DNA from 2 places in the Nonomuraea sp. NPDC048881 genome. Region 2 is predicted to be linked to the other one. Evidence: riboswitches for the same ligand, from Rfam matches in the RefSeq annotation. Region 2 holds a riboswitch; the other holds the start of a gene.

Region 1 (5,446 bases), on a different contig from region 2:
TGCCGTTGGGGTGCTCGGGCAGGGAGATCTTGCGCTCGAAGACGAGGTCCTGACCCACGACGAAGGGGATCTCGTGCTCGCCGTAGAGCTTGACCGTGCCCGCGGCGCGCATCTCGGCCAGGCGGGCGTCGACGGAGTCGACGTCGACCAGTTCCGGCTTCTCACCGGACAGGCCGAGCAGCACCGCCTTGTCGCTGCCGTGGCCCTTGCCGGTCAGGCCGAGCGAGCCGTACAGGATGACCTCGACGCGGGCCACGCGGGGGAGCAGGCCGTCGTCGTGCAGCCCGCGGGCGAACTTGTGCGCGGCGGCCATCGGGCCGCCCGTGTGGGAGCTGGACGGTCCGATGCCGATCTTGAAGAGGTCGAAGACGCTGATCGCCATTGATGGGCGCCCTTCAGTTCAGGAAGTGCCGGGGCCCGCGGCGGGCCCCGGCGTTGGTGTCAGGACTCGCCTGAGGTGAGCGCCGTGTACTCCTCGGCGGACAGCAGGTCCTCCGCGTCGCCCTCCATGCGGACGCGGAACATCCAGCCGTCGCCGTACGGGTCGCTGTTGGCCAGCGACGGGTCGTCGGCCACGGCCGAGTTCACCTCGACGATCTCGCCGCCGACGGGCGCGTAGATCTCGCTCACCGACTTGGTGGACTCGACCTCGCCGACCGAGTCACCCGCCTCGACGGTCGAACCGACCTCGGGGAGCTGCACGAAGACGACGTCACCAAGAGCCTCGGCGGCGAAGGCCGTGATGCCGACGGTCACGGTGATGCCGTCGTCCACGCCCGACACCCACTCGTGCTCCTTGGTGTAGTTCAGGTCGTCAGGGATGTTGCTCACTTGTTCCTCCTGTAGAAGGGCAGCTCGACCAGGTCCATAGGTTCATGGCTGCCCCGGATGTCCACGGCCAGACCTGTGTCGGCCCCGGCGTCCACGTAGGCCATCGCGATGGGCTTGCCCAGGGTCTGGGAGGGCGCACCGCTGGTGACCTCGCCGACGACGGCGCCGTCGCGGGTGACCGGGTAGCCGTGACGCGGCACCCGGCGGCCCTGGGCGACCAGGCCGACGAGGCGGCGGCGGGGCTGGTCGTCCTTGACCGCCTCCAGTGCCGCCCTGCCGACGAAGTCACCGGGCTTGTCGAATTTCACCACTCTGCCCAGCCCCGCGTCGAACGGGGTCAGGTCGGAGCTCAGCTCGTTGCCGTAGAGCGGCATGCCGGCCTCCAGCCTGAGGGTGTCGCGGCTGGACAGACCGGCGGCGCGCAGCCCGTGCGGCTCGCCCGCGGCCTCCAGGGCGCGCCAGAGCGGCACGGCGTCCTGGTTGGCGACGAACAGCTCGAAGCCGTCCTCGCCGGTGTAGCCGGTACGGGCGATGAGCGCCTGGCGGCCGTCGACCACGCCGGGCAGGCCCGCGTAGTACTTGAGACCGTCGAGGTCGGCGTCGGTGAGCGTGGCCAGGATCTCCTGGGCCTTCGGGCCCTGGATCGCGATGAGGGCGTACTGCTGGGAGCGGTCATCGACCGCCGCGTCATACGACTTAGTGCGATTTTTCAGCTCATCCGCGACCTTGTCGGAGTTCGAGGCGTTGGCCACCACCATGAACTCCTCGTCCGCCAGCCGGTAGACGATGAGGTCGTCGAGCACCCCGCCGCGCTCGTCCACGATCATCGTGTACCTGGCCCGGCCGGGCGCGAGCGCCGACAGGTGGCCGACCAGCGCGTAGTCGAGGGCCTCTCCGGCCTGCGGACCGGTCAGGAAGATCTCGCCCATGTGCGAGAGGTCGAACAGCCCGGCCGCCTCGCGGACGGCTTTGTGCTCCGCCGACTCGCTGCCGTACCGGAGCGGCATGAGCCAGCCGGCGAAGTCGGTCAGCGTGGCGCCTAGGGCCTCGTGGACGTCTCGTAGCGGCGTAGGTCGGGACATTTGTCGCACCTCAGGACAGGATTGGATGCCAGCATCCTCCCCCTCTGTCATGGATGCCTGAGAGCTTCGCCCGAGTTTTACCGGACTTTCACCTTCGGCGAGGCCCCGAGGGCCTGCTTTCCAGAGGTCACCTCCCCGTAAGAACGCCTTACAGGGCTGCCGCGCGGTCCTTTGCCTTGAGAGGTTCGCGGGGAGGGCTTGCTCCTTCAGGGACCCTGACCGGCTGTCAGGGTGCTCTCCCGCACGGTTTCGCCGGTGATGTCCGTCAGCCTAGTGCCGTCATGGGGGTGTTGTCGCGCTTCGCCCCCCGCCATCCGCGGCATCCGCGACATCCCGCACGCAGCGAAAAGCGGCCGCGGCCCCGGAGAGGCGGGGTCGCGGCCGCGTTGGTGGCCGCGCGCGAGCCGGTCATGGCAGGTCAGCTCGCACGCGGCAGCTCGGGGCGGGCCGGCGGTGACCGGCCCGCGCGGGATCGAACCCGGAGATCAGGTCCTAGGGTCAGGCCCGCGCCCAGAGGGCGGGCACGTTCGGCGGCTCCCAGCCCGGCAGGCTGGTGTGCGCCTGGAGGCAGCGGTAGCTGACCCCCTGGTAGGTGACGACGTCTCCGGCCGTGTACGACTTGTAAGCCGTCCAGGTGGTGCCCTGGCCGTCCCCTCCGACGGTCAGGGTGAAGGACGCGGAGTGGTCCGCCGTCGTCCCGTCGCCGTTGATCCCTATGGTGTACGTCCCCGCCGCGACGCCGCTGGCGGTGGCGATCGTGACGGTGGACGACTGGCCCGCCTGAACCGTGGACGGGCTGAAGGAGACGGTGACCCCGCTCGGCACGTTCCCGGCGGAGAGCGCGACGCTCTGCGCCTGGCCGGACGTGACCTGGGTACTGACCGCCGCGGTAGCCGACTGACCGGCCTGGACCGATGCCGACGACGGGGTCACCGAGATCGAGTAGTCGTTCTCCGTGGGCGTGCCGGTGCCCACGGCGAGCTTCCATATGGCGTACGCGATGGCGTCGGAGTTGCGGTCGAGCGCCGTGGTGTTGATGGCGCTCGGGTAGCTGTCGCACGCGCTGTGGTAGCAGCGGTCGAACGCCTGCCCGGCCGAGCCGCCCCACTTGGCGGCCTGGGCCGAGCTCTTGACCGCCCCGGCCCCCGTGGCCAGGCCGCCGACCCGGACGCCCGCGCTCTTGAACGAGGCGTGGTCGCTGCGGCCGTCGCCCTCCCTGTCACCCTCGGTCTGCAGGCCGATGGTGGCGAAGTAGTCGTTGAAGGTGCGCTGGATCGCCGCGTCGTCGTCGTAGACGAAGTAGCCGGCGTTGGTCGAGGCGATCATGTCGAAGTTCAGGTACACCTCGACGCCGCTCGCGCCGCCGTTCTGCACGTAGTACCTGGACCCGACCATGCCCGCCTCTTCGGCGCCCCACCAGCCGAAGCGCACGTGCTTGGTGAGGGTGGGCTTGCGGGCGGCCAGGGTGAGGGCGTTCTCCAGGAGCGCGGCCGAGCCGGAACCGTTGTCGTTGATCCCGGGGCCGGCCGCGACGCTGTCGAGGTGGGCGCCGAGCATCACGGTCTGGTTGGCCGGGCCGCCCGGCCAGTCGGCGATCAGGTTGCTGCCGCCGCTGAAGTTCTGCACGCGGGTGGTGAAGCCGGCCGCGTCCAGCTTGCCCTTGATGTAGTTCATCGAGGCGGTGAAGCCCGGCCTGCCCGAGGCGCGGTTGCCGCCGTTGCTCGTGGCGATGGACTGCAACTGGCTCAGATGCGCCGTCACGTTCGCGACGGGGATGTCGGGCGCGGGGTCGGCGGCGGCGCCGGCCGGTCCGGCCGGCGTGGTGAGGGTCAGGGCCAACGCGGCGGTGGCCGCGGCGCCCAGCCTGAGCATGGCGTTCACGATCTGTGGCTCCTCAAGGGGGTTGGGCGGCCACTCCGGCGTGGCCGCCCAGGTCGTGCGACTTAGACCGGCTGCCAGAGGGCAGGGGTGTTGGGCGGCTCCCAGCCCGGCAGGCTGGTGTGCGCCTGGAGGCAGCGGTAGCTGGTGCCCTGGTAGGTGACGGTCTGTCCGGCCGTGTAGGCCGTGTACGTCTGCCACGTGGTGCCCTGGCCGCCGCCCACCGTCAGGCTGAAGGAGGCCGAGTGGTCGGCGCTCGCGCCGTCGGCGTTCAGGCTGATCGTGTACGTGCTGGGCGTCACGCCGCTCGTGGTCGCGAACGTCACCGTGGACGACTGCCCGGCGGTGATCGTGGACGGGTTGAAGCTGACTGTCACGCCCGCGGGCACGTTGCTCGCCGCCAGGGCGATGCTCTGCGCCTGACCGGCGGTGACCTGCGTGCTGACCGTGGCGGTGGCCGACTGACCGGCCTGCACCGAGGCCGACGACGGCGTCACGCCGAAGGAGTAGTCGTTCGGCGAGCTCTGCCCGATCTGCAGGTTGTAGGTGGCCTGGCGGTCCACGTCGGCGCCGTCGGCCGTGATGGCGATCGAGTGGCTGCCCTGCGGGCTGCTCGCCGAGGTGTTGATAGTCAGCGTCGAGCTCTGCCCCGCGGTGATGGTGGCCGGGCTGAACGAGGCGGTCACGCCGGCCGGCAGGGTGCCGGTCCGTAGGGTGATCGACTGCGCCGAGCCGCCGGTCACGGTGGTGCTCACCGTGGTCGTGGTGCTCTGGCCGGGAGTCACGCTGCCGGAGGCGGGGTTCAGGTTGACCGAGAAGTCGTTGCTGCCCTGGGTGCAGGTCGGCTCGCCGGACTGGGCCCGTACGCTGACGCCGTCCCAGGCGTTCTTGACCACGTTGAACTCGGTGCAGCTGCCCGGGTACAGGGTCTTGGCGGCCTGGAGGGTGGCGACCCTGGCCTTGGCGTGCGTCCACGGCTGGGTCTTCATGTTCAGCGCGGACATGAAGACCTCACCGGCCTTGCGGATGCCGATGCCGGTGATCGCGGCGCCGTTGTCGCAGCGGGTGCTGGCGGGCTTGCCCGAGGGGTTGGTGCCCTCGGCCACCAGGTAGAACCAGTGGTTCTGCGGGCCGGCCGCCGCGTGCACCTCGGTGTTGGGGATGGAGGCGCTGTAGCAGTTCGGGTGGCTGAGGGCCGACGGGTTGTACATGTTGCGGATCGGCCCGGCCCCGGAGAGGTTGACCTCCTCGCCGACCAGGTAGTCCGGCGGGTCGTTCGGGTTGTTGGCGTACGCCTCGGTGAGCGCGCCGAAGATGTCGCCGGTGGACTCGTTCATGCCGCCGGTCTCGTTGCCGCTGCCCGAGCCGCCGCTGGTGAACTGGAAGATGCCGTGGCCGAACTCGTGGCCGACCACGTCCATCGACGTGAGCTGCTGGGAGTTGGCGGAGTTGTGGCCGAAGGAGCCGTACTGGCCGTTCCAGTAGGCGTTGACGTCGGCCAGGCCGACGCGGGCCGGGTAGCCGCCGCCCTGGCCGTTGATGCCGTTGCGGCCGAGCCAGGCGCTCAGCATGTCCCATTCCCGCTGCGCGGCGTAGAGCGCGTCGACGCAGGCGGTCTCCAGGTTCGTGCCCGAGCCGTTGCCCCAGGTGTCGGT
Region 2 (5,446 bases):
ACCTCGGCCAGCCAGCCCTCCAGGGTGCCGATGAGCTCCCGGTAGCCCTCGGTCTGGGCCTCCGGCGCGTACGGGTGCACGCCGGCGAACTCCGGCCAGGTGATCGGCTCCATCTCGGTGGTCGCGTTCAGCTTCATCGTGCACGAGCCGAGCGGGATCATCGAACGGTCGAGCGCGATGTCCTTGTCCTGGAGTCTGCGCAGGTAGCGCAGCATCGCGGTCTCGGAGCGGTGGCTGTGGAAGACCGGGTGGGTCAGGTAGTCCGACTCGCGCAGCAGGTCGGCCGGCAGCGCGTCGGCCTCCAGCGCCACCTCCTCGCGCTCGACGCCGAAGGCGGCCCACACCTTGACCAGCTCGGCGGCGCCGGTCTTCTCGTCGCAGGCGATCGAGACGTGATCGTCGCCGGCCTGCCACAGGTTGACGCCCCGCTCGGCCGCGGCGGCCACCACCTCGGCGGCCCTGCCGGGAACCCGGACGAGCACGGTGTCGAAGAACTCGCCGTGCACGACCTCCAGGCCGGCCTCGCGCAGCCCGCCGGCCAGCGCGACGGCGTGCCGGTGCACGCGGTGCGCGATCCGGCGCAGGCCCTCGGGGCCGTGGTAGACGGCGTACATGCCGGCGATCACGGCCAGCAGGACCTGGGCGGTGCAGATGTTGCTGGTGGCCTTCTCGCGGCGGATGTGCTGCTCGCGGGTCTGCAGGGCCAGCCGGTAGGCGGGGTCGCCGTCGACGTCGACCGACACGCCGACCAGACGGCCGGGCATCTGCCGCTGCAGGCCCTCGCGTACGGACATGTAGGCCGCGTGCGGCCCGCCGAACCCGAAGGAGACGCCGAAGCGCTGGGAGGAGCCGACGGCGATGTCGGCGCCCAGCTCGCCGGGGGCGGCCACCAGCGTGAGGGCCAGCAGGTCGGCGGCGGCCACGACGAGCGCGCCCGCCTCGTGCGCCCTGGCGGCCACGTCGCGGAAGTCGCGCAGGCGGCCCGAGGCGCCCGGGTACTGGACGAGCACGCCGAAGCACTCGGGCAGCTCGCCGTCGAGGTCGTGCTCGACCAGCGTGATGCCGAGCGGCTCGGCGCGGGTGGCCAGCACGGCCTTGGTCTGGGGCAGCGTGTCGGCGTCGACCACGAACACGTCGCTCTTGGACTTGCCGGCCCGGCGGGCCAGCGTCATGGCCTCGGCCGCGGCGGTGGCCTCGTCCAGCAGGGAGGCGCCGGCGACGTCGAGGCCGGTCAGGTCGGAGACGACCGTCTGGAAGTTCAGCAGCGCCTCCAGGCGGCCCTGCGAGATCTCCGGCTGGTACGGCGTGTAGGCGGTGTACCAGCCCGGGTTCTCCAGCAGGTTGCGCCGGATGACGGCGGGCGTGACGGTGTCGTAGTAGCCCAGGCCGATCATGGAGGTCAGCACCCGGTTGCGGGAGGCCAGCTCGCGCAGCTCGGCGATGGCCTCGGTCTCGCTCGCGGCGGCCGGCAGCTTGAGCCGGTCCTTGACCCTGATGGCCTCGGGCACGGCCACGGCCACCAGATCGCCGACGGACTCGAAGCCCACGGCCTCGAGCATGCGCTGCTGCTCGGACTCCGATGGGCCGATGTGCCTGGACGAGAACGGCGGAGCGGACAGGTCGGTCATGGAGGTTGCCTCCCGAGGCTTGGAGACCGGCGCCAGGGCGCGGGCGAGTGCCGGATCTCCCCCTCTGTCATCGCGACGTCATCGCGACCTGAGAGCTTCACCCCACCGTGGGGCTTGCACCGTCGGTGAGGTGCGCCTGGCGGGCGCACCTGCTTTCCAGAGTTGCCTCACCCGAGCGGTACGGGATGCCTGAGAGATTCCGGGGAGGGTTGCTCCTTCGGCGCCCCAGGACCGAAGCCCAGGGACTCTCCCGCACGGGGTCATCAGCCTTACTCTGTCCTAGATTACTACGGTGTGTTCAGCGGTTCAGCTCACCCCGTGCGGCGTGCGCGACGCCGCTTGGCGAGCTCGTCAGCGGGATGGTCGGCCGGGACGGTGTCCTCGACCGCCGCCCGTTCCCCCGGCAGCTCCGCGAGGGAGCCCTCGACCTCTCGCCAGACCCGGCCGAGGGCGATGCCGAACACGCCCTGGCCGCCCTGGAGGAGATCGATCACCTCGTCGGCCGAGGTGCACTCGTAGACGCTGACACCGTCGCTCATGAGCGTGATCTGCGCGAGGTCGGCGACCCCGCGGTCACGCAGATGCTGCACCGCGGTGCGGATCTGCTGCAACGACACCCCGGTGTCGAGCAGCCGCTTGACGACCTTGAGCACCAGGATGTCGCGGAAGCTGTAGAGCCGCTGCGAGCCCGAGCCGTGCGCGGCTCTTATCGTGGGCTCGACCAGGCCCGTGCGCGCCCAGTAGTCGAGCTGCCTGTAGGTGATGCCGGCCGCCGAGCAGGCTGTGGGCCCGCGGTATCCGATGTCGTCGGGCACCGTCGCGGGCTGCTCGTCGAAGAGCAGTCCCTGCTCTCCGGCACGCTGCCGCGCGCTCTCGCGCCGCACCGGATCTTCCTGGCCGGCCGTCTTTCCCTCGCCGCTGCTGACCGCCACGCGGACCTCCGGCTTTCTCTCATCCCATGGCCTGATCTGGGGGTTCGTAAAGGGCGACCACGGGTTTCACTTGCACCGTAGGACCGTGACCATGCTCAGTCAACGATCCGGCTCGGCGCGTCGTGAAGCGTAAATGCACTGAAATACCTACCCCGCCCTGCCGAAGTCCTCGGGAGTGATCGTGTCAAGGAACTCCCTGAACTTCTCCACCTCGTCCTCCTGGTCGTCAGGGATGATCACACCGGCCTCCTGGACCACCTCTTCGCTGGCGAAGATGCGCGCGCCGGTGCGCAGCGCCAGGGCGATCGAGTCGGAGGGGCGGGCGCTGACCTCCACGCCGTTGGAGAACACCAGGTCGGCGAAGAAGATGCCGTCACGCAGGGCCACGATGTTGACCGCGCGCAGCCCGACGCCGAGCGCGCTCAGCACGTCCCTGAACAGGTCGTGGGTGAGCGGCCGGGGCGGCGGCTCCTCGGCCTGCGCCAGGGCGATCGCGGTCGCCTCGGTCATGCCGATCCAGATCGGAAGGAACCGTTCCCCGTGTGCCTCCTTGAGCAAGACGATCGGCTGATTTGTGGGCATCTCAACTCGAACGCCCACGACCTCCATCTGCAACACGGGCTGCTCCGTATTCGGCCGGCCGGTCGCCCGGCACAGCTGTTGACTGGGTCGTTTCTGCTACACGCTTATGCATTTCAACGTAACACCCGTCAGGCCTGGAATGTGCCCCGGCCTTCCAGCTCTGTGCCCTCAGCGGCCCAGGACAGACCTGACGCCGAGGCGCACCAGGGAGGCGTGCAGGTCGAGCAGGAGCGTGGACAACTCCCTGGCGGCCTCGTCGGCCTCGCCGATGGCGCCGGGCGCGCGCCGCTTGAGTATGGGCGCGACGGTCTGCTCGACCAGCCCGCACTCCCGCTCGGCGGCGGCCTTGACCGCGCGCAGGTGGCGGGCGTGCAGGCCGAAACGGGCCAGGGCGCCGACGCTGCGCGCGATCTTCAGCGCCTCCTCGTCGTAGCGCCTGGCCACGGGGGCCAGCAGGCCGTAGTCCTCCAGCTCGGCGAGGGTCTCCTCGTCGATGCCGGCCGCCTCCAGCAACTGGGCCCGGTCGTAGCGGATCTCCTGGGTCTGCTGCACCGCGCGCGGACGGCCGAAGCTCTCGGCCATCTTGTCCTTGATCACCCGCAGCGGCAGGTAGTGGTCGCGCTGCTCGGTCAGGATGAAACGCAACTGCTCGACGTGGAGATGGGTGAACTTGCGGTAGCCCGAGGGGCTGCGCTCGGGCTCGATCAGCCCCTCACCCTCCAAGAAGCGGATCTTGGACACGGTGACGTCGGGGAACTCGCCCTGCAGCAGGGCGAGCACCTCCCCGATGCTCATGTGCGAGCGTGCCGCCTGTGAGCTCATGCGCCGGCGTTGACCCTCATCAGGAAGACGAGGCGGAACTTGCCGATCTGCACCTCGTCTCCGGAGTGCAGGGGAACCTCCTCGATGCGCTCCCGGTTGACGTAGGTGCCGTTGAGGCTGCCCACGTCGCGTACGGAGAACTGGCCGCCGCGGTGGCGGTAGAACTCGACGTGGCGACGGGAGACGGTGATGTCGTCGAGGAAGATGTCGCTCTCCGGGTGGCGCCCGGTCGTGGTGAGGTCTTTGTCCAGCCGGAACCGGCTGCCCTGGTTGGGCCCCCTGGTGACCGTGAGCAACGCCGTGCCGGGCGGGAGCTGTTCGACCAGCGCCCGTTCGGCCAGGAGCATGTCGCCTGTCTCAGCCTCGTACGCCTCGATTCCCGCGACCGAGATCGTCGACGTGGTGTCCCCGGAGACCTCGGGTCTGGTCAGCGGTGACCCACAGCGGGAACAGAAACGGGCATCCTCGGGGTTGGCGTGCCCGCACTGCGTGCAGTAGACGCTCGGCATCGATCGGCTCGGCCTCCTACCGCGAAGACGCGGCGACGGTGCTGGGGACGCGCCTGCCTTCGCTCTTCAAGTTTGCGAATGCCGCAACTTACGCTGATCAGCGGCAAAGGTCAAGGCGGGGCGCTGGACTGCGGTTCGGACGCTGACAAAGTTACCGCCGCCCCCACCCCGTGGTCCATGCCGCCGCGCGTTTCTACATTACGATCTTGCGGCACTCCGCGCGCACATCTCGGGCGAAGGCTTTTCGGCTACTCTACGTGATCAGACGGCCGCCTGCTCGACCACGCGGGCCCACCGTTCGAGCAGTGCCTGCGCGCCGTCCATGTCGGGGGCCTCGGCCCACAGGTCGGTGACCGGCTCGGCGGCGGCGGGCAGGATCAGCACCCACGACCCGTCGTCGCGGGCGACCCGCACGCCGTCGGTGGTGTCCACGCGCCAGCCGTCGGGCTCGGCCTCGGCGGCCTCGATGACCGAGCGCATCACCGCGCCCTTGGCCGCCCACTGGGTCGGGACGCTCCGCCGCAGCAGCTTGACCTCGGGGATCCTGGCGTCGATCTGGCTGAGCGACAGCCGGGTGCGGGCCACCAGCCCCAGCAGGCGCATGAACGCGGCCAGGCCGTCGATGGCCGGACTGAACTCCGGCACGACGAACCCGCCGCGCCCGTCGGCCGCGAAGATCATGTCGGGGCCCTGGGCGGCGGAGGTCAGGGCGTCGAGCGCGGTCGAGGTCCACTGCACCTGCACGCCGTGGAAGCGGCAGACCTGCTCGGCGACCCGCGTGGTGGTGACCGGCAGGGCCACCCGGCCGCCCCGGCGCTCGGCCGCCACCAGGTCCAGCACGACCAGCAGGGCGCGTTCCTCGCTGATGAGCTGGCCGGTCTCGTCCACCAGGGCGATGCGTTCGCCGACCGGGTCGAAGCGCACGCCGAAGGCCGCCCGCGAGGAGCTGACCAGCTCCGACAGGCGTTGCAGG

The links. A riboswitch is a leader RNA that binds a small molecule or an ion and turns the genes downstream of it on or off. The one in region 2 is predicted to bind glycine.
Region 1: another riboswitch for glycine. It lies ahead of gcvT (glycine cleavage system aminomethyltransferase GcvT); the one in region 2 lies ahead of gcvP (aminomethyl-transferring glycine dehydrogenase).

The regions. Positions count from the first base shown of each region.
Region 1 covers NZ_JBEZGC010000001.1:975,507-980,952, forward strand. The annotation lists gene AB0C33_RS04645 (L-serine ammonia-lyase) at 1-382, opposite strand, end outside; gene gcvH (glycine cleavage system protein GcvH) at 442-831, opposite strand; gene gcvT (glycine cleavage system aminomethyltransferase GcvT) at 828-1,913, opposite strand; glycine riboswitch at 1,948-2,047, opposite strand; glycine riboswitch at 2,068-2,165, opposite strand; gene AB0C33_RS04660 (M28 family peptidase) at 2,412-3,785, opposite strand; gene AB0C33_RS04665 (M4 family metallopeptidase) at 3,857-5,446, opposite strand, start outside.
Region 2 covers NZ_JBEZGC010000003.1:326,103-331,548, reverse strand. The annotation lists gene gcvP (aminomethyl-transferring glycine dehydrogenase) at 1-1,628, opposite strand, end outside; glycine riboswitch at 1,795-1,891, opposite strand; gene AB0C33_RS12380 (MerR family transcriptional regulator) at 1,940-2,560, opposite strand; gene AB0C33_RS12375 (bifunctional nuclease family protein) at 2,708-3,178, opposite strand; gene AB0C33_RS12370 (MerR family transcriptional regulator) at 3,311-3,937, opposite strand; gene AB0C33_RS12365 (FHA domain-containing protein) at 3,961-4,473, opposite strand; gene AB0C33_RS12360 (mannose-1-phosphate guanyltransferase) at 4,735-5,446, opposite strand, start outside.